One region of the Kluyvera sichuanensis genome, then DNA from elsewhere that is predicted to be linked to it. Evidence: predicted binding sites of a transcription regulator. Region 1 holds the regulator's gene; each other region holds the start of a gene.
What was found. Region 1 encodes PurR, which represses purine synthesis genes. Its sites were predicted from a motif close to CANGCAAACGTTTGCNTG; they were not measured.
Positions count from the first base shown of each region.

Region 2: tusA (sulfurtransferase TusA) is a predicted target of PurR. The motif match lies at 2,816-2,833, and genes of this name have one in related genera.
Region 3: purH (bifunctional phosphoribosylaminoimidazolecarboxamide formyltransferase/IMP cyclohydrolase) is a predicted target of PurR. The motif match lies at 4,961-4,978, and genes of this name have one in related genera.
Region 4: purE (5-(carboxyamino)imidazole ribonucleotide mutase) is a predicted target of PurR. The motif match lies at 3,467-3,484, and genes of this name have one in related genera.

Region 1 is NZ_CP162271.1:1,019,146-1,027,010, forward strand. It holds gene AB2B48_RS05080 (OFA family MFS transporter) at 1-15, opposite strand, end outside; gene AB2B48_RS05085 (PadR family transcriptional regulator) at 222-770, shown strand; gene cfa (cyclopropane fatty acyl phospholipid synthase) at 807-1,955, opposite strand; gene punC (purine nucleoside transporter PunC) at 2,253-3,446, opposite strand; gene punR (DNA-binding transcriptional activator PunR) at 3,560-4,471, shown strand; gene purR (HTH-type transcriptional repressor PurR) at 4,490-5,515, opposite strand; gene AB2B48_RS05110 (YnhF family membrane protein) at 5,810-5,899, shown strand; gene AB2B48_RS05115 (MFS transporter) at 6,060-7,226, shown strand; gene sodB (superoxide dismutase [Fe]) at 7,307-7,865, opposite strand, start outside.
Region 2 is NZ_CP162271.1:3,397,175-3,405,039, reverse strand. It holds gene arnF (4-amino-4-deoxy-L-arabinose-phosphoundecaprenol flippase subunit ArnF) at 1-67, shown strand, start outside; gene AB2B48_RS16455 (MFS transporter) at 191-1,381, shown strand; gene AB2B48_RS16450 (DcrB family lipoprotein) at 1,415-1,972, opposite strand; gene AB2B48_RS16445 (7-cyano-7-deazaguanine/7-aminomethyl-7-deazaguanine transporter) at 2,045-2,710, opposite strand; gene tusA (sulfurtransferase TusA) at 2,893-3,138, shown strand; gene zntA (Zn(II)/Cd(II)/Pb(II) translocating P-type ATPase ZntA) at 3,232-5,442, opposite strand; gene AB2B48_RS16430 (lysoplasmalogenase) at 5,521-6,147, opposite strand; gene AB2B48_RS16425 (DUF2500 domain-containing protein) at 6,288-6,647, shown strand; gene AB2B48_RS16420 (DUF1145 family protein) at 6,684-6,962, opposite strand; gene rsmD (16S rRNA (guanine(966)-N(2))-methyltransferase) at 6,952-7,548, opposite strand; gene ftsY (signal recognition particle-docking protein FtsY) at 7,727-7,865, shown strand, end outside.
Region 3 is NZ_CP162271.1:4,026,961-4,034,825, reverse strand. It holds rRNA gene AB2B48_RS19380 (23S ribosomal RNA) at 1-2,450, opposite strand, end outside; tRNA gene AB2B48_RS19375 (tRNA-Ala) at 2,661-2,736, opposite strand; tRNA gene AB2B48_RS19370 (tRNA-Ile) at 2,779-2,855, opposite strand; rRNA gene AB2B48_RS19365 (16S ribosomal RNA) at 2,925-4,464, opposite strand; gene purH (bifunctional phosphoribosylaminoimidazolecarboxamide formyltransferase/IMP cyclohydrolase) at 5,085-6,674, shown strand; gene purD (phosphoribosylamine--glycine ligase) at 6,690-7,865, shown strand, end outside.
Region 4 is NZ_CP162271.1:5,019,921-5,027,785, reverse strand. It holds gene AB2B48_RS23850 (metal-dependent hydrolase) at 74-595, shown strand; gene cysS (cysteine--tRNA ligase) at 645-2,030, opposite strand; gene ppiB (peptidylprolyl isomerase B) at 2,216-2,710, shown strand; gene lpxH (UDP-2,3-diacylglucosamine diphosphatase) at 2,714-3,436, shown strand; gene purE (5-(carboxyamino)imidazole ribonucleotide mutase) at 3,556-4,065, shown strand; gene purK (5-(carboxyamino)imidazole ribonucleotide synthase) at 4,062-5,129, shown strand; gene mnmH (tRNA 2-selenouridine(34) synthase MnmH) at 5,237-6,328, shown strand; gene AB2B48_RS23815 (porin) at 6,420-7,562, opposite strand; gene ybbP (putative ABC transporter permease subunit YbbP) at 7,774-7,865, opposite strand, start outside.

The DNA.
Region 1 (7,865 bases):
CCTTGAGTAATCCATTTTTCATCCTTAACCGTAATTTTGGTGTTCATTAACTAAATCAATATTTTATTAACAAGCTGACACGTTAAAGCAAACTGCTAACGACGCTAATCCACACTGATAAACATGTCAATGTTTACATGTTTGTTTTGACATGTTGATCAAAGCGGATATGACGGCGCGGCGTGGTATACTCAGCGGGGAAAAACATCAGGTAGGGCACAATGAAAGTTTTAACCTATGCCATTCTTGGCTTGTTAAACCGGACGGCGATGACCGGATATGACATCAGCAAAGCGTTTAACCATGAGTTAGCCAAATTCTGGCATGCCAAACACAGCCAGATTTATGGCGAGCTGAAGAGCATGTTTAACGAGGGGCTGGTGACTTACGATATTGAGATCAGCGGCGATATTCTGGAGAAGAAGAAGTACAGCATCACCGAGGCCGGGCATCAGGCGCTGATGCAGTGGCTGCATAAAGATGAGCCAATTGAGAAAACGGCAAAGGACGTGTTTCGGGTGCGGATGTACTTTTCCAGTTATCTGGATCTCACTACCCGTATCCATCTGCTGGAAAATCAGCGGATGCAGCACCTGGAGCGGCTTCACGTGCTGCAAAAAACCATGGAACAGTATCCGCAGGTGCCGCCGCTGGATAGCGATCGTTTTGGCGATTTTATCGTGTTGGAAGGGGCGATTGAACGTCAGGAAGGGATGCTGCGCTGGATAGACCGCTGCATTGGCTATTGCCGAAGCGGCGAAAGGGGATAAAAGCGTCTGCGCCAGTGCGGCGCAGACGTGAAGTGACTAGCGGGCGACGCGCAAACCGCTCTCGACGCCGCGGGAGAACATCACCTGCCAGAGCTGAATATCTCGCGCGCGGAAAGCACCCGCGCAGGCATTGAGATAGTAGCTAAACATGCGTTTGAATCGTTCAGAATAGTTGTCCGCGATTTCCGGCCAGCAGCCGAGGAAGCGTTCATGCCATGCCATCAACGTCGTATCGTAGTCAGCGCCAAAGTTGTGCCAGTCTTCCATCACAAAGTGAGGTTCGCTGGCGTGCGCAATCTGGCGTACTGAGGGTAAACAGCCATTCGGAAAGATGTATTTGTTGATCCAGGGATCGACATTATTGTCTGTTTTCTTCGAGCCGATAGTGTGCAGTAAAAACAGTCCGTCGGGTTTCAGATTTTTGTCGACGACGGAAAAATAGGTGTCATAGTTTTTCGGACCAACGTGCTCGAACATCCCGACGGAAACAATACGGTCAAACTGGTCGTTAAGGTCGCGGTAATCTTGCAGCAGGATCTCGACGTCCAGCCCCTCGCAGCGGGCCTGGGCCATTTTCTGCTGTTCCGCTGAAATGGTCACGCCCTTGACGGTGACGTCGTAGTTTCTGGCCATAAACGCTGCCAGACCGCCCCAGCCGCAGCCGATGTCCAGCACGCGCATTCCGGGTTTTAGCTGCAGTTTTTGGCAGATGAGATCGAGCTTAGCCTGCTGCGCCTCTTCCAGCGTCTGGGCATCTTTCCAGTAACCGCAGGAGTATTGCATATAGGGGTCGAGCATGCGGCTGAAGAGATCGTTGCCCAGGTCGTAATGTTCTTTACCGACCTGCCAGGCACGACGACGGCTTTGCAGATTAAACAGACGCGCGCCGGCAATGCGAAGCGTGTCTTTAATATGGTGAGGGAGTTGCGTTTCTAATCCGGCGCGCAGCACCTTGTCGAAGAAGATATCCAGACGATCGCATTCCCACCAACCGTCCATATAACTTTCGCCAAGACCCAGCGAACCTTCTTGTAACACACGTTTAAACAACCGAGGATTTCTGACTTGTATATCGCAGGGAGCATTGCCGTTTACTTCAATGCCTGCGCGGCCTAGCAGCTCGCTGACAATACGATACCAGTCGTCATCCGGTACACTAACTTCTTCTATACACGATGAGCTCATAGCTTCTCCATCCCGACCTGATGATCAGAACCTTAAAACAGCGTAGACGCTTTTTTTGGGTTTGTGAGAAATCTCACGAAATTCGTGAGCCTGCTATCCGACGTAGCACAGAGGAAGGGAAGAATCCCTTGCCGAAAGCCAATCCATGGTTCAACGGGAAGCTATCCTGCTCCCGCTTAATAAGTTCAATCTATATTATTTATGTGATGCGGATCCAGTATAGGACGCTAAGTTTGTTGATTCAACTAAAAATCTTAGCGCCCTAATCATTTCCTGGGATATTGATATGAGTGATGTTTAGGCGTGAGAAGTGGCGTGTTCTATTTCACGTTCAGCGCGACGAGCGGCGAGTTGCATCCAGTAGCCGACGCCTGCGAGCAGCACGGTCACCAGCATCACGCTGGTGGTGGTCAGCAGCGGCGTGGCAATCAATGTGGATACCGCAAGGCTTGCCAGGAAACAGAGCCCTAACTGCAGCGTGTTTTGTAATGCCGCAGCACGGCCTGTTGCCTGTGGGAATGGCTTCAGCGCCTGAGCGACGACGATCGGATAAATCGCGCCGTTGGCAATGGCCATCACGCAGAACGGAATCAGCAGGGCGGTCAACGAGGCGTTTTCTGCCAGACCCACGGCCCAGGTACCCACCACGCTCAGCGCGTAGATAACCAGCAGCCACGGCAGCATCTGGGCACCACGCCATTTTTGCAGCGCGGCGCGACAGCCGTAGCCGCCAATCAGGAAGGCGATGGTTTGCGGCACATAGCTCAGACCAATTACCGTTGGGCTGTAGCCCATCTCATGCAGGATAAACGGTGAACCGGTCAACCAGGCGAAAAAGCTCGCCGAGCAGGCGGCGTAAATCAGCACGTTGCCGCGATAGTCTTTACTGCGCAGCAGGCGCATAAAGGTCAGCTTTTCTTCGCTAGTGGCATTTTTTTTGTGCGCAGGCTTGAGGCGGAACGCCGGGAGCATCAGCACCAGGGTGATAATAAACAGCGTGGCGAAGATGGCCTGCCAGTCAAAGTGCGCCAGCAGCCAGCTACCCAGCAGCGGGGCGAGCGCCGGAGAGAGCCCAACCAGCGGCATGATAGTGGCAAAAATGCGGTTGGTGCGCTGAGCTGGATAGTAGTCGGTGACCATTGCCTGCCAGGTCACCGCCGCAGCGCAAACGCCGACGGCCTGCACAAAACGCAGGACCAGCAGCGTGGTGCCATCGCGCACCCACAGCATGCCAATGCAGCCAATAGCGAAAATGGTTAACCCGGACAGCAGAATCGGTTTGCGCCCGTAGCGGTCTGACAGCGGCCCCCAGAGGAGTTGCGCGACGGCAAAACCGGCCAGAAACAGGCTAAGACTCGCGCTGACGGCTGATGCCGGCGTTTGCAGGTCTTCCTGAATGGCGGCAAAGGCAGGGAGATACATATCGGTAGCCAGAAAGCCCAATACGCTCAGCCCCGCGAGCCAGACTAAAAATCCTTTCCCAGGTTGCATTAATTTCGCCCTTTTTATCATGAATAAACGATGCCGCTGAGTGTAGAGAGTGCATAACGGCTTGTGAAACGCTAATATTTGCGTCATGCATTCAAAAATTTTGCAGGCAGAAAATGTGGTCTGAATATTCACTGGAAGTGGTTGATGCGGTGGCGCGCAACGGTAGCTTTAGCGCCGCGGCTCAGGAACTGCACCGCGTGCCTTCTGCGGTCAGCTATACGGTACGCCAGCTGGAAGAGTGGCTGGCAGTTCCCCTGTTCGAACGGCGCCATCGCGACGTTGAGCTTACTCCCGCTGGCGCATGGTTTTTGAAGGAGGGGCGCTCTGTTATCAAAAAAATGCAGATCACTCGCCAACAGTGCCAGCAAATTGCTAACGGCTGGCGAGGGCAGTTGGCGATTGCCGTCGATAATATCGTGAAACCGCAGCGAACCCGGCAGTTGATTGTCGATTTCTATCGCCACTTTAGCGACGTGGAACTGATTGTTTATCAGGAAGTGTTTAATGGCGTCTGGGATGCGCTGGCCGATGGTCGCGTGGAGCTGGCGATTGGTGCCACTCAGGCGATTCCGGTTGGTGGCCGTTTCGCGTTTCGTGATATGGGGATGCTCAACTGGCACTGCGTAGTGGCGAGTACCCATCCGCTGGCGCAGATGGAAGGCCCGCTCAGTGATGATGTGTTGCGCAACTGGCCGTCACTGGTGCGCGAAGATACTTCGCGATCGCTGCCAAAGCGAACAACCTGGCTGCTCGATAACCAGAAGCGCGTGGTGGTGCCGGACTGGGCCTCATCGGAAACCTGTATCTCGGCGGGGCTTTGCGCGGCGATGGTGCCGGGGCATCTGGCGCAACCGTGGTTGGAAAGCGGGGCATGGGTGGCGCTACAGCTTGAAAACCCGTTCCCGGATGCCGCCTGTTGCCTGACCTGGCAGCAAAGCGAAGCGTCGCCGGCTTTAAGCTGGCTGCTGGAATATCTGGGGGATAGCGAGACGCTAAATGAAGAGTGGCTGCGGACACCCGAGTAGGGTGTCCGTGGGTAATGCTTAGCGGCGGTAGTCGCGGAACGGGCCGTCGGCCACGGAGCGACGTTCGATAAGACGCGGATGCACTTCAATCGACTGCGAGGTCTCGCGTTTGCTGACGATACGGTCCATCAGCATGTTAAACGCCGTCTCACCAAGCGAATCTTTCGGCTGGTGAATGGTCGTCAACGCCGGGGTGAAGAAACGCGAGTTGCGCACGTTATCATAACCGATCAGCGAAATGTCCTGCGGCACGCGCAGACCCATTTCATCTGCGGCGCACAGTGCGCCCATCGCCATGATGTCACCACCGCAGAAGATAGCAGTAGGGCGCGGCTGCTGCGACAGGATCTGCTGCATTGCGCGATAACCAGATTCGGGCTCGAAGTCACCCTGCACAATCCAGTTCTTCGGTACGTTGATCTGCGCTTCTTCCATCGCTTTCATAAAGCCGGCCAGACGGCCCGCGCCGGTGTTGCGCTCCAGTGGACCTGGGATCACACCGATATCGCGATGACCACGCTCAACCAGGTAACGACCGGCGGTATAGCCGCCTTCAAAGGCGTTATCGATGACCGAGTCGGTGAAGTCTGCTTTAGCCTCGCCCCAGTCCATCACCACCATCGGAATGTGACGGTACTCTTCGAGCATCGTCAGTAGGGATTCCGGATACTCGGAGCACATGACCAGCAGGCCATCCACGCGCTTTTGCGCCATCATCGACAGGTAGGCGCGCTGTTTTTCCAGGTTATTCCAGGCGTTGCCCAGAATCAGGGTATAACCTTTCTCAAAGCAGTTTTTCTCAACGGCTTCGATAATTTCGGCAAAGTAGGCCGCTTCGCTGCTGGTTGCCAGCAAACCAATCGATTTGGTGTGGTTCACCTTCAGGCTGCGGGCAACGGCGCTCGGAGAGTAGTGCAACTCTTTGATCGCCGCCCAAACGGCTTCACGCGTCTCCTCGGCGACAAAACGCGTTTTGTTAATTACATGTGATACGGTTGTAGTGGAAACGTTTGCGCGCTTCGCTACATCTTTAATAGTTGCCATTCCATCTCACTCCAGACCCTGGCCTGCCCCTGATAAAATCGAAAGGAAAACGTTTGCCTTCACACACCCTGACGCAATTTTGTGGATTGCGATTCGCCGGGAAAACGATACAGGACGACAGGAGGGGGTCAATGGCCGGTACGCTTATAAATAAGCGTCGAATTTTGACTTATCCTGACGCAAAGTGGAAGAGTAAAAACCAACATCCTGCTAAATCTGTGAAGATTTTTGCGCAATACTGTGCAAAAATGAGTTAGCTCAGTTTTGCTGTAGCGATAAAAAGGAGAAAAGTTGATGAGTACCGAACTTAAGATGTCACTCACCACCACCGTCATTACCCTTGCGCTGATCGTTGCCGCAAGTTTGACTGCTGTACTGCATTAATTCCTCTGCGAGGGGGCGCCCGCTCCCTCCTGTCTGATTGTTACCCGTTTAGCAATAATCTTTTGCTGTTTTGTACACTTCTGTTTTTATGTGATTGATGTCATGCTTTTGCCCATTATCGACATGCCGCGTCTGTTGTGCGGCCAACCGGAGCATTTGCATGAAAATTAACTTTCCCTTACTGGCGTTAGCCATCGGGGCCTTTGGCATCGGGACTACCGAATTCTCGCCAATGGGGCTCCTGCCGGTGATCGCAAAAGGCGTGGACGTCTCCATTCCCGCAGCCGGGATGCTGATCAGCGCCTATGCCGTAGGGGTGATGGTTGGTGCGCCGCTGATGACGCTGCTGCTTTCACATCGTGCCCGCCGTAACGCCCTGATCTTCCTGATGGCGATTTTTACCCTCGGTAACGTATTGTCGGCGATGGCGCCGGACTACACCACGCTGATGCTGTCGCGGATTATTACCAGCCTTAACCACGGCGCGTTCTTCGGCCTGGGTTCCGTTGTCGCCGCCAGCGTGGTGCCGAAGCATAAGCAGGCCAGCGCCGTGGCGACCATGTTTATGGGGTTGACGATTGCCAATATCGGCGGGGTGCCGGCGGCAACCTGGCTTGGTGAAACCATCGGCTGGCGGATGTCGTTCCTGGCAACGGCAGGCCTTGGCATTATTGCCATCCTGGGGCTGTGGTTCTCTCTGCCGAAGGGCGGGGCGGGTGAAAAACCGGACGTGAAGCGCGAACTGTCGGTGCTGGTGCGTCCGCAGGTGCTGTCGGCGCTGCTGACCACCGTACTGGGTGCGGGAGCGATGTTTACGCTCTATACCTATATTTCACCGGTGCTGCGGATGATAACTCACGCCACGCCAGCGTTTATTACGCTGATGCTGGTGTTGATTGGCGTCGGCTTCTCAATCGGTAACTACCTCGGCGGCAAATTCGCAGACCGTTCGGTGAGCGGAACGCTGAAGGGCTTCCTGCTGCTGCTGATGGCAATCATGCTGGCGATTCCGTTCCTTGCGCAAACGCAGGTAGGCGCGGCCTTCAGTATGGTGGTGTGGGGGGCTGCAACCTTCGCGGTGGTGCCACCGCTGCAAATGCGCGTGATGCGCGTGGCGCACGAAGCACCGGGTCTTTCTTCCTCGGTGAATATCGGGGCGTTCAATCTGGGTAACGCACTGGGTGCGGTCGCGGGCGGAGCAGTGATCTCCGGTGGTCTGGGTTACAGCTTTGTACCGGTGATGGGGGCGATTGTTGCCGCGCTGGCGCTGCTGGTGGTATTCCTGAGCGGTCGTTCACGCGGTGAAGAGGCGCTGGCCAGCCAATAAAAACAAAAACGCAGAAGGGAAACCTTCTGCGTGATACGAGATAACCCGGCGGAGCGTGGCGATGCCGGGTTATTTTTTGCTTACGCTGCCAGATTCTCAGCCACAAACGCCCAGTTCACCAGAGCCCAGAAGTGCTCCAGATAGTTTGGACGCGCATTGCGGTAGTCGATGTAGTAAGCGTGTTCCCACACGTCAACGGTCAGCAGTGGCTTCGCGTCGGTGGTCAGCGGGGTTGCCGCGTTAGACGTTGAAACGATAGCCAGGGAACCATCCGCCTTCTTCACAAGCCAGGTCCAGCCCGCACCGAAGTTTTTCACTGCGGCATCGGTGAACTGTGCTTTGAATTCAGCGAAGGAACCAAAGGATTTAGCGATCGCATCAGCGACGGCACCGGTTGGTTCGCCACCGGCATTAGGTGCCAGGCAGTTCCAGTAGAAGGTGTGGTTCCAGACCTGCGCTGCGTTGTTGAACACGCCGCCTTCAGAGGTACGGACGATCTCTTCCAGCGTTTTGCCTTCAAACGCCGTACCTTTGATCAGGTTGTTCAGGTTAGTGACATAGGTCTGGTGGTGTTTGCCGTAATGATACTCCAGGGTTTCCACGGAAATGTGTGGAACAAGAGCGTCTTTGGCATACGGT
Region 2 (7,865 bases), 2.4 Mb from region 1:
CGTCATAGTCATTATCTCGGGTGTTATCACCATCTTCTGGCCAAACAAACCTTCCCATACCCCGTAGCCCGGCCAAGCGCAGCGCCGCCGGGGTTAGCTCCGTGCTTCCACCGGGGGCGGCGTAAACGCCTCGCCCGGGCTACAAAATGTGCAATAATGCTTTTTTCGTTGCATCTATAAGGGATTATCTATGCCAGCAGCTGACGCCGAGGAATCGCTTAGCGGCCTGCGCCTCAACCTGCGTATTGTCTCCATCGTTATCTTCAACTTCGCAAGCTACCTCACCATTGGCCTGCCGCTGGCGGTGCTGCCCGGCTATGTCCACGATGTCATGGGATTCAGCGCCTTCTGGGCGGGGCTGGTTATCAGCCTGCAATATTTCGCCACGCTGCTAAGCCGCCCGCATGCCGGGCGCTATGCCGACCTGCTGGGGCCAAAACGAATTGTGGTGATGGGGCTGTGCGGCTGCTTCCTCAGCGGGTTGAGCTACCTGCTGGCAGCAACGGGCAGCGGCTGGCCGCTGCTCAGTCTGGTGCTGTTGTGCCTGGGACGCGTGATCCTCGGTATCGGCCAAAGCTTTGCCGGTACTGGCTCGACGCTCTGGGGCGTGGGTGTCGTGGGTTCGCCGCATATTGGCCGGGTCATCTCATGGAACGGGATTGTTACCTATGGCGCGATGGCGATGGGCGCGCCGCTTGGCGTGGTGTGCTACCGCTACGTTGGTCTGGAGGGGTTGGCATTGGCAATTATGGCGGTAGCCGCCGTCGCCATTCTGTGCGCGCTGCCGCGTGCAGAAGTGAAAGCGAAAAAGGGCAAACCGATGTCTTTTCGCGCGGTGCTGGGGCGCGTCTGGCCTTATGGTATGGCGCTGGCACTGGCTTCCGCGGGCTTTGGGGTAATCGCCACCTTTATCACCCTGTTTTATGACGCGAAAGGCTGGGACGGCGCGGCGTTTGCGCTCACGCTCTTTAGCTGTGCGTTTGTGGGAACGCGTCTGCTGTTCCCGAACGGCATTAACCGCCTGGGCGGCTTGAACGTAGCGATGATCTGCTTTTCGGTGGAGATTGTCGGCCTGCTGTTGGTGGGGGTGGCTGATACGCCAATGATGGCAAAAATCGGCACCTTCTTGGCCGGGGCGGGATTCTCGCTGGTGTTCCCGGCGCTGGGCGTGGTGGCGGTGAAAGCCGTGCCGCAGCAGAATCAGGGCTCTGCGCTGGCAACCTATACCGTGTTTATGGATCTATCGCTGGGTATTACCGGGCCGTTAGCCGGGCTGATGATGGCGTGGATGGGCATTTCGACGATTTACATTGCCGCCGCAGGGCTGGTAGCGGTGGCGCTGCTGCTGGGGTGGCGGCTAAAAAAACGGCCTCTGGCGTAAGCACGCGAGAGGCCGTTTATCGGTCAGCAAAACTTAGTTGATGACCAGCGTATTGATGATTTTCTCAGCGTCAGACTGCGCCTGCTGCTGGTTGTCCGCTGGCAGCGTGATCTGCATGGTCAGCAGCTTGCCATCGATTTTACCCAGTACGACGGAAGAGTACGCGGTCTGCCCTTTAGCAGAGATGATGCTGTCGAGCTGCTGCAGCGTGTGGCCCTTCACGTCGATAGATTTATTGGTCACCACCTGCAGCTGCGGGTCGCGGCTGCGCTGCTGATCTTCAAGACGTTTTGCCAGCACCGCTAAATCTTCGGTGGTGTCGTCGCCAACGATGACGATGACCGCTTTCATGCCGGTGGCGTCAGAGTAGACGTGCATGTTGTTGCTCTGGGTGCCCAGCTTACCGCTCTGGTCGGTCATCCCGGCCGGCAGCGTAAAGTTCAGCTTACCGTCTAACAGATTGATTGCCTGACCTGCGGCATCGCTTGCGGCTGCAGAACCTTGTGCAGGGGTGCTGGTGTCGCTGTTGTCACAGGCCGCAAGGCCCATTACCAGCAGGCCAATACCAGCATATTTCACCAATTTGCGCATTGACATCTTCCTTTCGATAAATAGCCATAACGGCTCATCTGCGTATCTTATCACAACCCGTGTAATGAACTCTCAACCTGGCTGCATTGCTGACAAATCAGATTTATCTGCCAGCCTTTTCAATAGCATATTCAGCAGCACGCCGTACATCGGCAGGAAGAAAACAATGCTGATCAGCACTTTAAAGCAGTAGTCCACGAGGGCGATTTCTACCCAGTGCGTCGCCATAAACGGGTCGGTGCTGCGCCAGAAAGCGATAAAGAAGAACGCCTGGGTATCGCTGATGTTACCAAACAGCGTGGAAGCCGTTGGTGCGAGCCACCAGTGGCGGCTTTGACGCAGGCGGTTGAACACGTGCACGTCAAGGATCTGCCCCAGGGCATAGGCCATAAAGCTCGCCGCGGCGATACGGGCTACGAACAGGTTAAAGTGCGCCAGCGCGCCGAAGCCCTGCCATTCGCCCATATAGAACAGCGATGAAATCACGTAGGAGATCAGTAGCGCCGGGGCCATCACCGCGAAAACGATACGGCGAGCCAGCGGGGCGCCAAAAATCCGCACGGTCAGGTCGGTTGCGAGGAAGATAAACGGAAAGCTAAACGCGCCCCAGGTGGTGTGGAAGCCGAATATAGAAATCGGCAATTGCACCAGATAGTTACTGGAGGTGATCACCAACAGGTGAAATAGCGATAGCCAAACCAGCGCATGACGGCGCTGTAGAGCGGTAAAGAGAGTCATATTGTACCTTTTTAGTGGTTGGGGTGAGGGAACCCAATAAGTCTGCAAGCCTGTTGCAGGGGCGAAATGATACTGCTTTCCGCCTGCATTGCAATGGTTGTTTTTCGCGCAATCGTTAACCTGGTTGCGTTGAGGCAAGGTCAGCGTAAACTAAGCGCGTTTTTTCTGACGACGAGATACTCATGACCGATTTGTTTTCCAGCCCCGACCACACCTTAGACGCGCAAGGGCTGCGCTGCCCGGAACCGGTAATGATGGTGCGTAAAACCGTGCGGACGATGCCGGTGGGGGAAACGCTGCTGATTATTGCCGACGATCCCGCCACCACGCGCGATATCCCTGGCTTTTGCCGCTTTATGGAACATGAGCTGATTGCTCAGCAGACCGAGTCAGTGCCGTACCAGTATTTGCTGCGTAAGCGCCACTAACTGCGGGCCCGTAGCCCGGCCAAGCGAAGCGCCGCCGGGAATCGCTCCGGGCCTACCCGGGGTCGGCGTAAACGCCTCGCCCGGTCTACAGGATTACGCGCTAAACTTCCCGCGCAACAGTCGCAGCGCGTTCAGTGTCACCAGCACCGTTGCACCGGTATCTGCCAGTACTGCCAGCCACAACCCGGTCATGCCGAGCAGCGTGGTGATAAGGAAAATCCCCTTCAGCCCCAGCGCAATGGCGATGTTTTGTCGAACGTTAGCGTGGGTGGCACGCGCCAGGCGAATCATCTGCACCAGCCCGGTCAGACGGTTATGCGTCAGCGCCGCATCGGCGGTTTCCAGCGCCACGTCGGTGCCGCTGCCCATCGCGATGCCCATCGCCGCCGCTTTCATCGCCGGAGCGTCGTTAATCCCGTCACCCACCATCGCCAGCGGCCCCTGAGCGTTCAGCGCCGTCACTTCACTGACTTTATCGGCAGGCAGCAGGTTGGCGCGGTAGGCCATGCCTAACTCATCGGCAATGGCGGCGGCGGCACGCGGGTTATCCCCGGTCAGAATGATGCCCTGAATGCCTAATTCACGCAGGCCATCGACCGCCTGACGCGCCTCCTGACGCACGGTATCTCGCAGGGCTACAATCCCCAGAAGGGTATCGTCACGGGTAACGAGTACCACGGTGTTGCCCTGGCTTTCTAAGCGTTGAATCTCAGCCTGATGATCCGGCGTCGGGAACTTGCCTGCGGCGCAGATAACGATGCGCTGCCCATCGACGCTGGCTTCAATACCGGAACCGACGAGCGTACGCTGATTAGCGGCTTGAGGAATGACAAGCCCACGCAGCTGCGCCTCGCGCACCACGGCCTGCGCCAGCGGGTGGGTAGAGCCTTGTTCCACCGCAGCGGCCAGCGTCAGCAGGGTGTCTTCACTGAGTTCGGCGGTTGGGATAATCGTGGTCACCTGCGGTTTGCCGAGCGTCAGGGTGCCGGTTTTATCAAAGGCCATCTGGGTGATGCGGCCCAACTGCTCCAGCGCCGCGCCGCCTTTAATCAACGCACCGTGGCGCGCAGCGGTGGCAAGGCCTGAGGTAATCGCTGCCGGAGTCGAAATAACCAGCGCACACGGGCAGCCAATCAGCAGCAGCGTCAGCCCTTTATAGATCCACTCCTCCCACGAGGCGGCAAACAGCAGCGGTGGCACCAGCGTCACCAGCAGCGCGACGGCCATAATCGCCGGGGTATAGATGCGGCTGAAACGGTCGATAAAGCGCTCGATAGGTGCGCGACGCTCCTCGGCCTCTTCAATTAGACGCAGAATACGGTCGATGGCGCTGTCGCCAGGTTGGGAAATAACGCTCAGCTGTACCAGGCGATCGGCGCTGGTGGCCCCTGCTGGCACGCTCTCGCCCGCATTACGTTCTACCGGAATGGACTCGCCGGTTAACGCACTTTCATCAAAGCTGGCGAACGGGGTGAGGAGCTTCCCGTCGGCAGGCAAGCGCCCACCGGCGGCCACTTCAATCACATCGCCCGGCTGGAGATCCTTCTGGGCCACGGTTTCACGCTGGCCATCGCGCACGCGCACGGCGGTGTCTGGCTTCAGCGCCATCAGCGCGCTCACGCCTTGGCGCGCGCGGTTTGCGGCCCAGCCTTCAAGGCGTTCGCCGATCAAGAACAGCAGCAGCACCATCGCCGCTTCCGCCGTCGCGCCGATAAACAGTGCGCCGATGGCCGCGACGCTCATCAGCGTTTCAATGGCGAACCAGCTGCCGCTTTTCATCAGACGCAGCGCCTGGCGGGCGATAGGGTAAAGGCCGACCAGCGTGGTGGCGATAAAGGCCAGGTTGCCGAGCGGATGGTTGAACTGCTCCAGCCCCCAGCTAATCGCCATCATCACCGCGAGCGCGATAAGCGGCAGGTTTTCCCGCCAGCGCGGGCTGTTATCCTCTGCCTTTGGTTCGCTGTCGCTACGCAGCGAATAACCTGCGGCGCTCACGGCTTTCTCCACCTGAGCGCGGATGTCGTCATCGGCATCAACCAGCAGCTTTTCAGTAGCGAACAGCACCTTAACCTGCTTCACGCCGGCGACCTGGCTTACCGCGGTTTCGACTTTACGGGCGCAGGCGGCGCAGTCCATGCCATTAACGACCCAGCTATAGCGGGCGTCCAGCGTCGGTTCTACTGCGGGCTCAGCCGTTGCGCATTGGCTATCGCAGCAGCAGTCGTCCTGTGGCTGTGGCACAGGCGCGAGTTTAAAGGATGAGAATTGGGGGGCTTTATTGTTACGTGTCTCTGGAGTCGACATCGTATCCTCCGATTAATGATCGTTGCTTCATTAAGCGCAGCATACACTCTGGAGTCGACTCCAGAGTCAAGCAGGAAATTACAGGTAAAGCGCGCGAACGATAAAGAAGTGCCCGGCAAAGTAGCAGGCGGCGTAAATCGCCGTATCCGCGCGGAAACGGCAGCGATATTTGCTCACCAGCCAGATAATGTTACCCAGCAGCAGTAAACCGGCACCGAAGAAACCGGAGAGCGCGGTGTCCGTTGGACGCATAAACCACAGCTCGCCCGCGACCCAGACCATCATCAGCGTCATGGCGATAAAGGCCAGCACCGGCAGACGCATCTCTTCAAGCCGCGTCCAGATAACCGCCAGCCAGACCACGCCAATCACCAGCAGCACCACCGGTAGCGGCCAGAAGAAGGTGAAGGTCAGCTGTCCGGCAAACCAGATGGTATACAGCAGGTGCGACAGGAAAAACGCGCCGATGGCGTACAGCATGCGCTGACGCGGAAGCAGCGTGAGGGCATCGCCGACCAATGAGGCGCACAGGCCCGCCAGTACCAGGTAGCTGATGGCGTTAAACATCGGTGCCTGCCAGGCGAGAAACAGGAGTAAAATTAAGGTGATAGGTTTGAATGCCCAGCGCTGCCAGGCGGGCCCACGGTAGGCGGCATCCACGTAGAGCCAGCCTGAGAAGAATACTGCGATAAACGACCAAAGCATAATAAGTCCCTGTATCTGTTATCTTAATGGGTACTGTACTGCCAGTCTTGAATGTCCAGTGTAGTAGCCGCAGTCGCCAGATGACAATGGCAGACTGCGCCGTTTACTATGATTTGCATAAATTCTTAAGAGAACCTGAAATGAGCAAGATGCCGCTTTTTTTCATTATAGTCGTCGCCGTTATTGTGGTGGCCGCTTCGTTCCGCTTTGTGCAGCAGCGCCGAGAGAAAATGGACAACGACGCCGCCCCGCTGATGCAAAAGCGGGTGGTGGTGACGAACAAGCGCGAAAAGGTGCTGAACGATCGCCGTTCGCGTCAGCAGACGGTGACGCCAGCCGGTAGCGATATGCGTTATGACGTCAGCTTTAAACCGGAGCAGGGCGGGCTGGAGGTGAGTTTTCGCGTCGAGGCCGAGCAGTATCATCAGCTGACGGTGTGGGATAAGGGAACGTTGAGCTACAAAGGCTCGCGCTTTGTCGACTTTAAGGCTGAACAGTAAAAACAGGGCCTGGCGGGGAGCCAGGCCGGGAAACCCTTACTTCTTCTTCAAGCTCGCGCCTATTTTTTTCTGCCACACCAGCAGTTCAAACACGCCGAAGAGGAAGATACGGACTTTCTCGCCACGGCTCATCTGCGGGCCATCTTTCGGCATTGTCGACTGCAGCAGCGCCATCTGCATGCCGTGCATCAGGACCATAAAGATCAGCGCGACGTTAACGAAGATATTCAGCGGGCGGGGGAACGGGTGAACCAGGTTCAGCACCAGAAACGCCCATACGCACAGCATCAGCGCGCGTCCAAGATTAATCAGCATCACTTTCTCCCTGCACTTCACGATGATAGAGACGATAGGCAACCTGACCGGCAATTTTTTCCCGATGCAGATCCCAACTGACCGGCACCGGCGGTAGGCCATTTTCGACTTCGCTTTCGACGTAGATCAGCGCGTTATTGGCCAGCCAGCCGTTGGTTTCCAGTAAGTTTAACGTCTCTTCCAGTAATCCTTTACGGAATGGCGGATCGACAAAAATAATATCATGCGGCGTGCCGCTCTGAGCGAGGAATGCAAGGGTATTGGTATTCACCACTTTACCCTGCGCGGCGTTCAGCGTGGCGAGGTTCTTTTGCAGCTGTTGGGCCACTGAACGCTCCATCTCCAGCAGCGTGGCGCTGGCGGCATAACGGGAGAGTGCTTCCAGCCCTAACGCGCCGCTTCCGGCGAAGCAGTCCAGGCAGCGGGCATCTACCATTGAGGGTGCCAGCCAGTTAAAGAGGGTCTCACGCACGCGATCGGTGGTGGGCCTGAGTCCTGGACTATCAGGAACGGGGAGTTTACGGCCGCGCCACTGCCCGCCAATAATGCGGATCTGGCCCATGCCGCCGGAAGTTGGTTTTTTCATTTGCTTGCTCTGGTCGCTCTTTCGGCCTGCTATTCTAGCTTTCTGCCCTGCCGGGTGAAAGCGGTGAAGCCAGGGAAGTTAAGTGGTAGACTAACCGACTAATTTCATCATTATTTTAGCCTTCGCGTCGATTATGGCGAAGTGGCGCCATCAAAAACAGCGGGGAGTGTGGTTGCAAATGGCAAAAGAAAAAAAACGTGGCTTTTTTTCCTGGCTGGGCTTTGGGCAGAAAGAACAGGATCAGGTCGTTGAATCAGAAGAAAAAATTGAAGAGCAGCCGGTAGCCGACACGCCGGCTGTTGAGCCTGAAACGGTAG
Region 3 (7,865 bases), 2.1 Mb from region 1:
CCCGGAGTACCTTTTATCCGTTGAGCGATGGCCCTTCCATACAGAACCACCGGATCACTAAGACCTGCTTTCGCACCTGCTCGAGCCGTCACTCTCGCAGTCAAGCTAGCTTATGCCTTTGCACTAACCTCCTGATGTCCGACCAGGATTAGCTAACCTTCGTGCTCCTCCGTTACTCTTTAGGAGGAGACCGCCCCAGTCAAACTACCCACCAGACACTGTCCGCAACCCGGATTACGGGTCTACGTTAGAACACCAGCCATTAAAGGGTGGTATTTCAAGGTTGGCTCCATGCGAACTGGCGTCCACACTTCAAAGCCTCCCACCTATCCTACACATCAAGGACCAGTGTTCAGTGTCAAGCTATAGTAAAGGTTCACGGGGTCTTTCCGTCTTGCCGCGGGTACACTGCATCTTCACAGCGAGTTCAATTTCACTGAGTCTCGGGTGGAGACAGCCTGGCCATCATTACGCCATTCGTGCAGGTCGGAACTTACCCGACAAGGAATTTCGCTACCTTAGGACCGTTATAGTTACGGCCGCCGTTTACCGGGGCTTCGATCAAGAGCTTCGCGTTGCCGCTAACCCCATCAATTAACCTTCCGGCACCGGGCAGGCGTCACACCGTATACGTCCACTTTCGTGTTTGCACAGTGCTGTGTTTTTAATAAACAGTTGCAGCCAGCTGGTATCTTCGACTGATTTCAGCTCCATGAGTAAATCACTTCACCTACATATCAGCGTGCCTTCTCCCGAAGTTACGGCACCATTTTGCCTAGTTCCTTCACCCGAGTTCTCTCAAGCGCCTTGGTATTCTCTACCTGACCACCTGTGTCGGTTTGGGGTACGATTTGATGTTACCTGATGCTTAGAGGCTTTTCCTGGAAGCAGGGCATTTGTTACTTCAGCACCGTAGTGCCTCGTCATCACACCTCAGCGTTAATAGCGTTCCGGATTTACCTAAAACGCCCGCCTACATGCTTAAACCGGGACAACCGTCGCCCGGCTAACATAGCCTTCTCCGTCCCCCCTTCGCAGTAACACCAAGTACAGGAATATTAACCTGTTTCCCATCGACTACGCCTTTCGGCCTCGCCTTAGGGGTCGACTCACCCTGCCCCGATTAACGTTGGACAGGAACCCTTGGTCTTCCGGCGTGCGGGTTTTTCACCCGCATTATCGTTACTTATGTCAGCATTCGCACTTCTGATACCTCCAGCATCCCTCACAGGACACCTTCGCAGGCTTACAGAACGCTCCCCTACCCAACAACACATAGTGTCGCTGCCGCAGCTTCGGTGCACAGTTTAGCCCCGTTACATCTTCCGCGCAGGCCGACTCGACCAGTGAGCTATTACGCTTTCTTTAAATGATGGCTGCTTCTAAGCCAACATCCTGGCTGTCTGAGCCTTCCCACATCGTTTCCCACTTAACTGTGACTTTGGGACCTTAGCTGGCGGTCTGGGTTGTTTCCCTCTTCACGACGGACGTTAGCACCCGCCGTGTGTCTCCCGTGATAACATTCTTCGGTATTCGTAGTTTGCATCGGGTTGGTAAGTCGGGATGACCCCCTAGCCGAAACAGTGCTCTACCCCCGAAGATGAATTCACGAGGCGCTACCTAAATAGCTTTCGGGGAGAACCAGCTATCTCCCGGTTTGATTGGCCTTTCACCCCCAGCCACAAGTCATCCGCTAATTTTTCAACATTAGTCGGTTCGGTCCTCCAGTTAGTGTTACCCAACCTTCAACCTGCCCATGGCTAGATCACCGGGTTTCGGGTCTATACCCTGCAACTTAACGCCCAGTTAAGACTCGGTTTCCCTGCGGCTCCCCTATTCGGTTAACCTTGCTACAGAATATAAGTCGCTGACCCATTATACAAAAGGTACGCAGTCACACCCCGAAGGATGCTCCCACTGCTTGTACGTACACGGTTTCAGGTTCTTTTTCACTCCCCTCGCCGGGGTTCTTTTCGCCTTTCCCTCACGGTACTGGTTCACTATCGGTCAGTCAGGAGTATTTAGCCTTGGAGGATGGTCCCCCCATATTCAGACAGGATACCACGTGTCCCGCCCTACTCATCGAGCTCACAACACATGCAATTTTGTGTACGGGGCTATCACCCTGTATCGCCGGCCTTTCCATACCGTTCCACTATCACACATGCTGATTCAGGCTCTGGGCTGCTCCCCGTTCGCTCGCCGCTACTGGGGGAATCTCGGTTGATTTCTTTTCCTCGGGGTACTTAGATGTTTCAGTTCCCCCGGTTCGCTTCATTACGCTATGTATTCACGTAATGATAGTGTGACGAATCACACTGGGTTTCCCCATTCGGAAATCGTCGGTTATAACGGTTCATATCACCTTACCGACGCTTATCGCAGATTAGCACGTCCTTCATCGCCTCTGACTGCCAGGGCATCCACCGTGTACGCTTAGTCGCTTAACCTCACAACCCGAAGATGTTTCTTTCGATTCATCATCGCGCTGCAAAAATTTGAGAGACTCAAACACACTTCAGTCTGTTCTTATTACGGAGAACAGAGTTCAGTGTGCTGTTTCAATTTTCAGCTTGATCCAGATTTTTAAAGAGCAAAACTTCGCAGTGAACCTTTTCAGGTACACTCTGAAGTTTTCTTGGGTTTGTTGCAGTAAAGGATGGTGGAGCTATGCGGGATCGAACCGCAGACCTCCTGCGTGCAAGGCAGGCGCTCTCCCAGCTGAGCTATAACCCCATCGCAAAATGCTAATCTCTGTACCGACAATTCTTGCGAATTTGGTAGGCCTGAGTGGACTTGAACCACCGACCTCACCCTTATCAGGGGTGCGCTCTAACCACCTGAGCTACAAGCCTGCAGAGATTTTTACTGCTAATTTTCATCAGACAATCTGTGTGAGCACTTCAAAGAACGCTTCTTTAAGGTAAGGAGGTGATCCAACCGCAGGTTCCCCTACGGTTACCTTGTTACGACTTCACCCCAGTCATGAATCACAAAGTGGTAAGCGCCCTCCCGAAGGTTAAGCTACCTACTTCTTTTGCAACCCACTCCCATGGTGTGACGGGCGGTGTGTACAAGGCCCGGGAACGTATTCACCGTAGCATTCTGATCTACGATTACTAGCGATTCCGACTTCATGGAGTCGAGTTGCAGACTCCAATCCGGACTACGACATACTTTATGAGGTCCGCTTGCTCTCGCGAGGTCGCTTCTCTTTGTATATGCCATTGTAGCACGTGTGTAGCCCTACTCGTAAGGGCCATGATGACTTGACGTCATCCCCACCTTCCTCCAGTTTATCACTGGCAGTCTCCTTTGAGTTCCCGGCCGAACCGCTGGCAACAAAGGATAAGGGTTGCGCTCGTTGCGGGACTTAACCCAACATTTCACAACACGAGCTGACGACAGCCATGCAGCACCTGTCTCACGGTTCCCGAAGGCACTAAAGCATCTCTGCTAAATTCCGTGGATGTCAAGAGTAGGTAAGGTTCTTCGCGTTGCATCGAATTAAACCACATGCTCCACCGCTTGTGCGGGCCCCCGTCAATTCATTTGAGTTTTAACCTTGCGGCCGTACTCCCCAGGCGGTCTATTTAACGCGTTAGCTCCGAAAGCCACTCCTCAAGGGAACAACCTTCAAATAGACATCGTTTACGGCGTGGACTACCAGGGTATCTAATCCTGTTTGCTCCCCACGCTTTCGCACCTGAGCGTCAGTCTTTGTCCAGGGGGCCGCCTTCGCCACCGGTATTCCTCCAGATCTCTACGCATTTCACCGCTACACCTGGAATTCTACCCCCCTCTACAAGACTCTAGCCTGCCAGTTTCGAATGCAGTTCCCAGGTTGAGCCCGGGGATTTCACATCCGACTTGACAGACCGCCTGCGTGCGCTTTACGCCCAGTAATTCCGATTAACGCTTGCACCCTCCGTATTACCGCGGCTGCTGGCACGGAGTTAGCCGGTGCTTCTTCTGCGAGTAACGTCAATCGCTAAGGTTATTAACCTTAACGCCTTCCTCCTCGCTGAAAGTACTTTACAACCCGAAGGCCTTCTTCATACACGCGGCATGGCTGCATCAGGCTTGCGCCCATTGTGCAATATTCCCCACTGCTGCCTCCCGTAGGAGTCTGGACCGTGTCTCAGTTCCAGTGTGGCTGGTCATCCTCTCAGACCAGCTAGGGATCGTCGCCTTGGTGAGCCATTACCTCACCAACTAGCTAATCCCATCTGGGCACATCCGATGGTGTGAGGCCCGAAGGTCCCCCACTTTGGTCTTGCGACGTTATGCGGTATTAGCTACCGTTTCCAGTAGTTATCCCCCTCCATCGGGCAGTTTCCCAGACATTACTCACCCGTCCGCCACTCGTCACCCAAGAGCAAGCTCTCTGTGCTACCGTTCGACTTGCATGTGTTAGGCCTGCCGCCAGCGTTCAATCTGAGCCATGATCAAACTCTTCAATTTAAGTTTGATGCTCGTGAATTAAACTTCGTAATGAATTACGTGTTCACTCAGAGACTTGGTATTCATTTATCGTCTTGCGACGTTAAGAATCCGTATCTTCGAGTGCCCACACAGATTGTCTGATAAATTGTTAAAGAGCAGTGCAACACGGCTTTCGCTCACTGTTGCGAGGTGGCGTATATTACGCTTTCCTCTTTCAGAGTCAACCCTCATTTTCAGGTTTTTCTCTTCAACCAACCCGGCTAGTTAGTGTGAAGTGATTCACATCCGCCGTGTCGATGGAGGCGCATTATAGGGAGTTTCCTCAGGCCCGCAACCCTTAAATTGCAGAAAAATGACTGACTGCTGAAATCCCCAGCAGAACCCCACCTTATACCCATTTACACACAGAGTTATCCACAAAAATAAGGATCGCTCTCGAGAATCTCCCGGTTTTATCCCTCATCTATAGAGATGAAATAATGGAATTGAGGGAAAGAGAAAAATTCGCGAGCGTTGCGCAAACGTTTTCGTTACAATGCACCCGCAAAACAAGGATGCCCCGTAAGGGGCGTTAGCTGAGTTTTTACGCAAGAATTCACCTAACGCTCTCTGTAATAGTCAAATCCAGGGGATTTACCATGCAACAACGTCGTCCAGTCCGCCGCGCTCTGCTCAGTGTTTCTGACAAGGCCGGTATCATCGAGTTCGCCCAGGCACTTTCCGCACGCGGTGTGGAGCTGCTGTCTACAGGAGGCACCGCCCGCCTGTTAGCAGAAAAAGGTCTGCCGGTGACCGAAGTTTCCGATTACACCGGTTTCCCGGAAATGATGGATGGACGCGTAAAGACCCTGCATCCAAAAGTACACGGTGGCATCCTCGGTCGTCGCGGCCAGGACGATGCCATTATGGAACAGCATCACATTGCGCCTATCGATATGGTTGTCGTTAACCTTTATCCGTTCGCCGAGACCGTCGCCCGTGAAGGCTGCTCGCTGGAAGATGCGGTAGAGAACATTGATATCGGCGGCCCAACGATGGTTCGCTCCGCCGCCAAGAACCATAAAGACGTTGCTATCGTCGTCAAGAGCAGCGACTACGACGCCATTATTAAAGAGATGGATGCGAACGAAGGTTCTCTGACCCTCGACACCCGTTTCGATCTCGCGATTAAAGCCTTCGAACACACCGCCGCTTATGACAGCATGATTGCCAACTACTTCGGCAGCATGGTTCCGGCGTACCACGGTGAGAGCAAAGAAGCCGCGGGTCGTTTCCCGCGTACGCTGAACCTGAACTTCATTAAGAAGCAGGATATGCGCTACGGCGAGAACAGCCACCAGCAAGCTGCCTTCTATATAGAAGAAAACGTCAAAGAGGCATCCGTTGCCACCGCGCAGCAAGTTCAGGGCAAAGCGCTCTCTTATAACAACATCGCTGATACCGATGCGGCGCTGGAGTGCGTGAAAGAGTTCAACGAACCGGCCTGCGTTATCGTCAAGCACGCGAACCCATGTGGTGTAGCAGTCAGCACCTCTATTCTCAACGCTTACGACAGCGCTTATAAAACGGACCCAACCTCCGCGTTCGGCGGCATCATCGCCTTTAACCGCGAGCTGGATGCTGAAACCGCGCAGGCGATCATCTCCCGCCAGTTCGTGGAAGTGATCATCGCCCCATCCGCGACCGAAGAAGCGCTGAAGATCACCGCCGCTAAACAGAACGTTCGCGTCCTGACCTGCGGCCAGTGGGCACAGCGCGTGCCGGGTCTCGACTTTAAACGTGTGAACGGCGGCCTGCTGGTTCAGGATCGTGACCTGGGTATGGTCACCGAAGGTGAACTGCGCGTCGTTTCCAAACGTCAGCCTACCGAGCAGGAGCTGCGCGATGCGCTGTTCTGCTGGAAGGTGGCGAAGTTCGTGAAGTCCAACGCCATTGTGTATGCCAAAGAGAACATGACTATCGGTATAGGCGCAGGCCAGATGAGCCGCGTTTACTCCGCCAAAATCGCGGGCATTAAAGCTTCTGATGAAGGTCTGGAAGTGAAAGGCTCCGCCATGGCTTCCGACGCATTCTTCCCGTTCCGCGATGGCATTGATGCCGCTGCCGCCGTTGGCGTGAGCTGCGTTATCCAGCCAGGCGGTTCTATCCGCGACGAAGAGGTGATTGCCGCTGCCGATGAACACGGCATCGCGATGATCTTCACCGACATGCGCCACTTCCGCCATTAATTCAGGGAGCAGACGATGAAAGTTTTAGTCATTGGTAACGGCGGCCGCGAACACGCACTGGGCTGGAAAGCGGCACAGTCTCCGCTGGTTGATACCGTTTTTGTCGCACCGGGTAACGCCGGTACCGCACTGGAGCCCGCGTTGCAGAACGTGGCTATCGGCGTCACCGATATTCCGGCACTGCTGAGCTTTGCCCAGAACGAGAAGATTGACCTGACCATCGTCGGCCCGGAAGCGCCGCTGGTGATTGGCGTAGTCGATGCGTTCCGCGCTGCTGGCCTGAAGATCTTCGGGCCAACCGAAGGCGCGGCACAGTTGGAAGGCTCCAAAGCCTTCACCAAAGATTTCCTCGCCCGTCACCAGATCCCGACGGCGGAGTATCAGAACTTCACTGAGATTGAGCCTGCATTGGCCTATCTGCGTGAGAAAGGCGCGCCGATCGTTATCAAAGCCGACGGCCTGGCCGCCGGTAAAGGCGTTATCGTGGCGATGACGCTCGAAGAAGCGGAAGCCGCCGTACACGATATGCTGGCGGGTAACGCCTTTGGCGACGCGGGTCACCGCATCGTTATCGAAGAGTTCCTCGACGGCGAGGAAGCGAGCTTTATCGTGATGGTCGACGGTGAGCACGTGCTGCCGATGGCCACCAGTCAGGATCACAAACGCGTGGGCAACGGTGACACCGGCCCGAACACCGGCGGCATGGGGGCTTACTCCCCGGCACCGGTAGTGACCGATGAAGTCCACCAGCGCACTATGGAACGCATCATCTGGCCAACCGTGAAAGGCATGGCGGCAGAAGGGAATACCTACACCGGCTTCCTGTACGCGGGCCTGATGATCGACAAACAGGGCAACCCGAAGGTTATCGAGTTCAACTGCCGCTTTGGCGATCCGGAAACGCAGCCGATCATGCTGCGCATGAAGTCGGATCTGGTGGATCTTTGCCTGGCCGCCTGCGACGGCAAGCTGGATGAAAAAACCTCCGAGTGGGACGATCGCGCCTCGCTGGGCGTAGTGATTGCCGCGGGCGGTTACCCTGGCAACTACAACACCGGTGATGAGATCCACGGCCTGCCGCTGGAATCCTCAACTGACGGTAAAGTCTTCCACGCGGGCACCAGGCTCGCTGACGACGACCGCGTGCTGACCAGCGGCGGCCGCGTGCTGTGCGCCACCGCGCTGGGCCAT
Region 4 (7,865 bases), 1.1 Mb from region 1:
AGAATTACACCCTGCTGCATAAATCCGCTTCAGCAACGATACTCTGTAATCCCCACGCTAAAACGGACTCCAGATGCCAACGATTATTACCCACGCCGCCGTCCCGCTGTGCCTTGGTTTAGGGCTCGGCACCCGCGTTATTCCACCTCGTTTATTGTTGACCGGCATTGTGCTGGGGATGCTGCCCGACGCCGATGTACTGGCCTTTAAGTTCGGCATTGCCTACGGCAATATTTTCGGCCATCGCGGCTTTACCCATTCGCTGCTGTTTGCCTTCGTGGTGCCCCTGCTCTGCGTGATAGTCGGTCGACGATGGTTTGGCGCAGGCTTAATGCGCTGCTGGCTGTTTTTAACCGTTTCGCTGCTATCACATAGTCTGCTGGACTCGATAACCACCGGGGGCAAAGGCGTGGGTTGGCTGTGGCCGTGGTCGGATGAACGATTTTTCGCCCCGTGGCAGGTGATTAAGGTCGCGCCGTTTGCGCTCTCACGCTACAACACGCCATACGGGCATCAGGTGATTATTTCTGAACTGCTGTGGGTATGGTTGCCGGGGGTGGTGGTGATGGGATGGTTATGGTGGCGACGTCGGTGAGTGGAAAGACCCGGCGTCGCTTGCGCTCGGCCGGGCTACGATGAGTGACTTACTTACGACGCCAGGTGGTACCCTGCGGGCCATCTTCCAGCACAATGCCCATCTCGTTGAGACGGTCACGCGCGGCGTCGGCTGCCGCCCAGTCTTTGGCTTTACGCGCGTCCAGACGTTGCTGGATTAACGCTTCAATTTCAGCCACTTCACCGTCGTCGGCCTGCGCGCCGCTTTGCAGGAACGCTTCAGGCTCCTGTTCCAGCAGACCCAGCACCGCAGAGAGCTTACGCATATGCGATGCCAGCGCGTTAGCGGCATGCATATCTTCACTCTTCAGGCGGTTCACCTCGCGTGCCATATCAAACAGCGCGGAGTAGGCTTCCGGGGTGTTGAAGTCGTCGTCCATCGCTTCAATAAAGCGCGCTTCGAACGCTTCGCCGCCCGCTGGCGCGACGGATTTGTCGGTACCGCGCAGCGCAGTGTACAGACGCTCCAGCGCAGAACGCGCCTGCTTGAGGTTCTCTTCGCTGTAGTTCAGCTGGCTACGATAGTGGCCAGACATCAGGAAGTAGCGCACGGTTTCGGCGTCGTAGTACTTCAGCACGTCACGCACGGTAAAGAAGTTGCCCAGCGATTTAGACATCTTCTCGCGGTCCACCATCACCATGCCGGAGTGCATCCAGTAGTTCACGTACTCGCCGTCGTGCGCACAGGTAGACTGCGCGATTTCGTTTTCATGGTGCGGGAACATCAGATCCGAACCGCCGCCGTGAATGTCGAAATGGTTGCCCAGCTGTTTGCAGTTCATCGCCGAACATTCGATGTGCCAGCCAGGACGACCTTCGCCCCACGGGGATGGCCAGCTTGGCTCGCCCGCTTTGGACATTTTCCACAGCACGAAGTCCATTGGATCGCGCTTCACGTCAACCACATCAACGCGAGCGCCGGCCTGCAGTTGGTCCAGATCCTGACGCGACAGCTTGCCGTAGTTCGGATCGGTTGGCACCGAGAACATCACGTCGCCGTTGTCCGCCACGTAGGCATGACCTTTAGCGATCAGCTGCTCGGTGATTTCGATGATCTCGTGAATGTGATGCGTTGCGCGCGGTTCGTTATCCGGACGCAGAATATTCAGCGCGTCGAAGTCTTTGTGCATTTCGACGATCATGCGGTCGACCAGCGCGACAAAGCTCTCGCCGTTTTCGTTAGCGCGTTTGATAATTTTGTCGTCGATATCGGTGATGTTGCGCACGTACTTCAGCTTGTAGCCAAGGAAGCGCAGGTAACGCGCGACCACGTCAAAGGAGACGAAGGTACGGCCGTGACCGATATGACAGAGATCGTAAACGGTGATACCACACACGTACATGCCAACTTCTCCGGCATGAATGGGCTTAAATTCCTCTTTCTGGCGAGTCATTGTATTGAAGATTTTTAGCATCGAGAATTCCATGTTTACGTGTGTGAACCGGGCTTTCGCCTTAAACGGCATATTCTACCCATAATTCAACCCGGAAGCAGCACACAATGCAAGATGATCGCGCCGCCCGGTTATGCTATAACAGATGCCTATGTGCAGCCCACAGGCGGGCTGAAGCACCACTCTAAACGGAACAGGATGCAGAAATGGTTACTTTCCACACTAATCACGGCGACATCGTCATCAAAACCTTCGACGACAAAGCGCCGGAAACAGTTAAAAACTTCCTGGACTACTGCCGCGAAGGTTTCTACAACAACACGATCTTCCACCGTGTTATCAACGGCTTCATGATCCAGGGCGGTGGTTTTGAGCCAGGCATGAACCAGAAAACCACCAAAGAAGCTATCAAGAACGAAGCCAACAACGGTCTGAAAAACACCCGTGGTACGCTGGCAATGGCGCGTACTCAGGCTCCGCACTCCGCTACCGCTCAGTTCTTCATCAACGTAGCTGACAACGACTTCCTGAACTTCTCTGGCGAAAGCCTGCAGGGTTGGGGCTACTGTGTCTTCGCCGAAGTGGTTGAAGGTATGGACGTGGTCGACAAAATCAAGGCGGTCTCTACCGGTCGTAGCGGTATGCATCAGGACGTTCCTAAAGAAGACGTTATCATCGAAAGCGTGACCGTCAGCGAGTAATTGGTGGCGACACTCTTTATTGCAGACCTTCATCTGCAAACAGAAGAACCGGCGATTACCGCCGGTTTTCTGCGTTTTTTAGGCGGCGAAGCCCGTCAGGCCGATGCGCTGTACATCTTAGGCGACCTGTTTGAAGCCTGGATTGGCGATGACGATCCGAACCCGCTGCACCGTGAAGTCGCTTCTGCCATCAAATCGCTGGTCGATTCTGGCATACCCTGCTACTTCATCCACGGCAACCGTGATTTTCTGGTCGGCAAGCGTTTTGCGACAGCAAGCGGGATGCAGCTGTTGCCTGAAGAAAAGGTGCTTGACCTCTACGGTCGTCGCATTCTGATTATGCACGGCGATACCCTTTGCACGGACGATCCGGGCTACCTCGCCTTTCGCGCCAAAGTGCATACCCCGTGGATCCAGAAGCTGTTCCTCGCCCTACCGCTGTTTATCCGCCGACGTATTGCGCAGAAGATGCGCAATGACAGCAAGGCCGCCAACAGCAGTAAATCGATGGACATTATGGACGTGAACCCGCAGGCCGTTGTCGACGTGATGGAGAAACATCACGTGCAGTGGCTGATTCACGGGCATACTCATCGCCCGGATATCCACGCTCTTGAGGCTAACGGCGACGCGGCATTTCGCGCGGTGCTCGGTGCCTGGCATACTGAAGGCTCGATGATTCGCGTCACCCAAGACGACGTTACGCTTATCGCCTTCCCATTTTAATTTTTCCCCCTTATTCCCCTGTCACGTGGCGACGCAACCGTTTTCCTTGCCCGTTTTCCGTGTTATTCTCTGTGGCCTCTAACGTCGTGTGCAGCACACCCACAGGAGTTTTAAGACGCATGTCTTCCCGCAATAATCCGGCACGTATCGCCATCGTGATGGGGTCCAAAAGCGACTGGGCTACCATGCAGTTCGCCACAGAAATCCTCGATATTCTGAATGTTCCTCACCATGTTGAAGTGGTTTCCGCCCACCGTACGCCAGATAAGCTGTTCAGCTTCGCCGAAACGGCAGAAGAGAACGGTTACCAGGTGATTATTGCCGGTGCCGGTGGTGCAGCGCATTTACCCGGAATGATTGCTGCGAAAACGCTGGTGCCGGTACTCGGCGTGCCGGTGCAGAGCGCGGCATTAAGCGGCGTAGACAGCCTCTACTCCATCGTACAGATGCCGCGCGGTATCCCGGTAGGGACGCTGGCTATCGGGAAAGCCGGTGCCGCTAACGCCGCCCTGCTCGCCGCACAGATCCTGGCTCAGCACGACGCTGAACTGCATCAGCGCCTTGCCGACTGGCGCAAAGCGCAAACCGATGAAGTGCTGGATAACCCAGACCCACGAGGTGCGGCATGAAGCAGGTCTGCGTGCTGGGCAACGGTCAGCTAGGCCGCATGCTGCGTCAGGCCGGCGAGCCGCTGGGCATCGCCGTCTGGCCGGTAGGTTTGGAAGCTGACCCGGCCGCCGTGCCGTTTCAGCAAAGCGTGATTACCGCTGAGATCGAACGCTGGCCGGAGACCGCACTGACCCGCGAACTGGCCGAGCACACCGCGTTTGTTAACCGCGACGTTTTCCCGATTATTGCTGACCGTCTGACGCAAAAGCAGCTGTTCGATAAACTTAGCCTGGCAACCGCCCCGTGGCAGCTGCTGGCAAGCGCCGACGAATGGCCTGAAGTATTCGGTCGTCTGGGCGAGCTGGCTATCGTCAAGCGCCGCACCGGCGGCTACGATGGCCGCGGCCAGTGGCGTCTGCGTAAAGATGACACCGCGCAGCTGCCTGACGAGTGCTATGGCGAATGCATCGTTGAGCAGGGCATTAACTTCTCCGGTGAAGTGTCGCTGGTGGGCGCGCGCGGCCATGACGGCAGCACCGTGTTCTACCCGCTGACCCATAACCTGCATCAGGACGGTATTCTGCGCATGAGCGTTGCCTTCCCACAGGCGGATGCGCAGCAGCAGGCTCAGGCCGAAACCATGCTCGGCGCGATTATGCAGGAGCTGAACTACGTCGGCGTCATGGCAATGGAGTGTTTCATCACCCCGGCCGGATTGCTGATCAACGAGCTGGCCCCACGCGTGCACAACAGTGGCCACTGGACGCAGAACGGCGCATCCATCAGCCAGTTCGAGCTGCACCTGCGTGCAATTACCGACCTGCCATTGCCACCGCCGGTAGTAAACAGCCCGTCGGTAATGGTGAACCTGATTGGCACCGACCTGAACTATGACTGGCTGAAGCTGCCGCTGGTGCACCTGCACTGGTACGACAAAGAGGTGCGCGAGGGCCGTAAAGTGGGCCACCTGAACCTCAATGACAGCGATACCGGCCGCCTCAGCGCCACGCTGGAAGCGATGGTTCCCCTGCTGCCGCCAGAGTACGCAAGCGGTATTGCCTGGGCGCAATCACGCCTGAATTAAGCCTTAAATGCCGGGGAAAGTAACTTATCCTTCCCCGGCCCCCTCTCTGAAGCGTAAAATCCCGCCATAACCGCATGACCCCCGATTTAAATAAGAAGGATTTCCCCATGAATAATGGGACGGATTACTGCGCGATTCTGCGCGCGGAAACGCCCATCATTGACGTGCGTGCCCCCGTCGAGTTTGCTCAGGGCGCGATGCCCGCCGCCGTCAATCTGCCGCTGATGAACGACGATGAACGCGCGGCGGTCGGTACCTGCTATAAACGTCAGGGGCCCGAAGCCGCAATGGCGCTGGGGCACAAACTGGTCTCCGGGCAGACGCGCCAGCAGCGCATTGACGCCTGGCTCGATGCCTGTCGTCGCATGCCGCAGGGCTATTTGTGCTGCGCACGCGGCGGCCAGCGCTCGCATATCACGCAGAGCTGGATCAAAGAGAGCGGTATTGATTATCCGTTGATCGTCGGCGGCTATAAGGCGCTGCGTCAGGCGGCGATTCAGGCCACCGAGGATCTGGTACGCCATCCGATCGTGCTGATCGGCGGCTGTACCGGTAACGGCAAAACGCCGCTGGTGCGCGAACAACCTTTGGGGATCGACCTTGAAGGGCTCGCTCACCACCGAGGTTCGTCGTTTGGTCGTACGTTAACGCCGCAGTTTTCTCAGGCTACCTTTGAGAATCATCTCGCCACCGCGCTGTTGAAAGGCGCGTATCAGCAGGACAAGGTTCGCTGGGTGCTGGAAGATGAAGGTCACATGATCGGCGCTAACCACCTGCCGGAGTGCCTACGCGATCGTATGGCGCAGTCGCCGATCGCGGTAGTGGAAGATCCGTTCGATCTACGTCTTGAGCGCCTGCGCGAAGAGTATTTTGCCCATATGTATCATGACTTCACCGCCGCATTTGGTGAAGAGAAAGGCTGGGAAGAGTACAGCGCCTATTTACATCATGGCCTTTTTGCCATTCGCCGTCGCCTGGGGCTTCAGCGTTTTGCCGAACTGACCGCCACGCTCGACGCTTCGCTGGCCGAGCAGAAGCGTACCGGCTCAACGGAGGCGCATTTTGCCTGGCTGGTGCCGTTGCTGGAGGAGTATTACGACCCAATGTACTGCTATCAGTTGGAGAAGAAGGCGGACAAGATTGTGTTTCGGGGAACGTCGGAAGCGGTCACGCAGTGGCTGGCGGAAACACAAGGGTAGGTCTGGTGCTATTCCCGGCGGCGCTGCGCTTGGCCGGGCTACACGGTTTGCAATACCGGTAAAGGGCGGCAATTGCCGCCCTTTTTGACGATTAGAAATCGTAACGCAGACGAACCAGGTTCATATCACCCAGATCATCGGTGCTGGAGGTAAACACGTGTTCGTAGTCAACACGGAAACCGTAATCCAGCTGGAAGCTGATACCCACGCCGTTGTCGATGCGCTGGTAGTTGCGACCATTCACGTATTCAATACGGTCACCCATGAAGTACGGCTGAACGGATTTAAGCGCGTACTGACCCACTGGGATTTTGTAACCCGCGAAGTATTCCACGCCCCACGCATCGCCCGCGAAGTAATCATGTACGGAAGATTTTTTGGTGGTCATGAAGTTCTGGTACCAGCCGCCGCCAAGGGAGAAGGTCCAGTTGTCCGGCGTCCAGCTCAGCGCGGTACCCAGGATGTTCTGATCGTAGGTTTTGCTTTCGCTGTTGTAGGTGGTGTTCATGTCAGCACGGGTGTAGTTCCATGCCGTACCCCAGCTCAGATCGTCAGTGATATGGTAATCCACACCCAGTGAACCGCCGCCTTTACGTTTGTACAGCAGGCCGTTGTTCAGGTTCAGATCATCGTTGAACAGGTAAGAAGCGTAGAGATCTACATCGCCTACGGTTTTCTTATACTTCAGTGACTTACGAGTACGGTAAGAACCATCGTAGTCACCGTTGATACCATTACCCGGTGCCTGACCAATCATGTCATAGTCCCAGATATCGGTTTTCGCACCGACCACATCGTAGTAGATGCTGTTTTGTTGACCGAAGGTCAGCGTACCCCAGGTATCGCTCTTCAGGCCGGTGTAGAGCATACGACGGGTGGTGTCGTTCGCGCCTTCCGCGTAGTGGTTATCCCAGTCAAAGACCGCTGGAATATTGACACCCAGTTCGTAGTAGCTGACCCAACTGATATCATCAAACAGGTAGTAGTCAGCGGCGAAACGGAAACGGGTGCCGCCATCAAAGCCGTTACGCTTATAGGCATTTTTACCGTCGTTGCCGGTCATGTTCTGGAACTGCGGACGAATACTCCCGCCCACGGTGAAGTTCAGACGGCTCAGCGGGTTACCAGCCTGAGGATCCTGCTTGAGCAGGGTAATTTCAGCCTGGGATGCGAAAGACGTCAATGCCACTGCAGCGCCGATCGAGATCGCCAGCGCTTTCATTTTTATAGTCATTATTTTTCCTTGATAGATTACGCGCCATCTATTTGGCAAATAAATCTTATCGTTTATTAATAAATTGCACCTGACTGATTTTTAATGAAACGTGCGACTTAGCACAGCAGAATTACCGAATGGTGCCCTAATGCGGGCATGTTGATGAAAGGATGAGCAATTTTGCGAGGACAGAGGGAAACCCGGCGGCGCAGTGCCGCCGGGGAAATGGCTAGCTGGAAAACTGACGGAACAGCGCCCTACCCTTAAGCAGGCGCAGCCCCAATCCCCCACCGCACAGCGACAGCAACAGCGCCCCGCAAA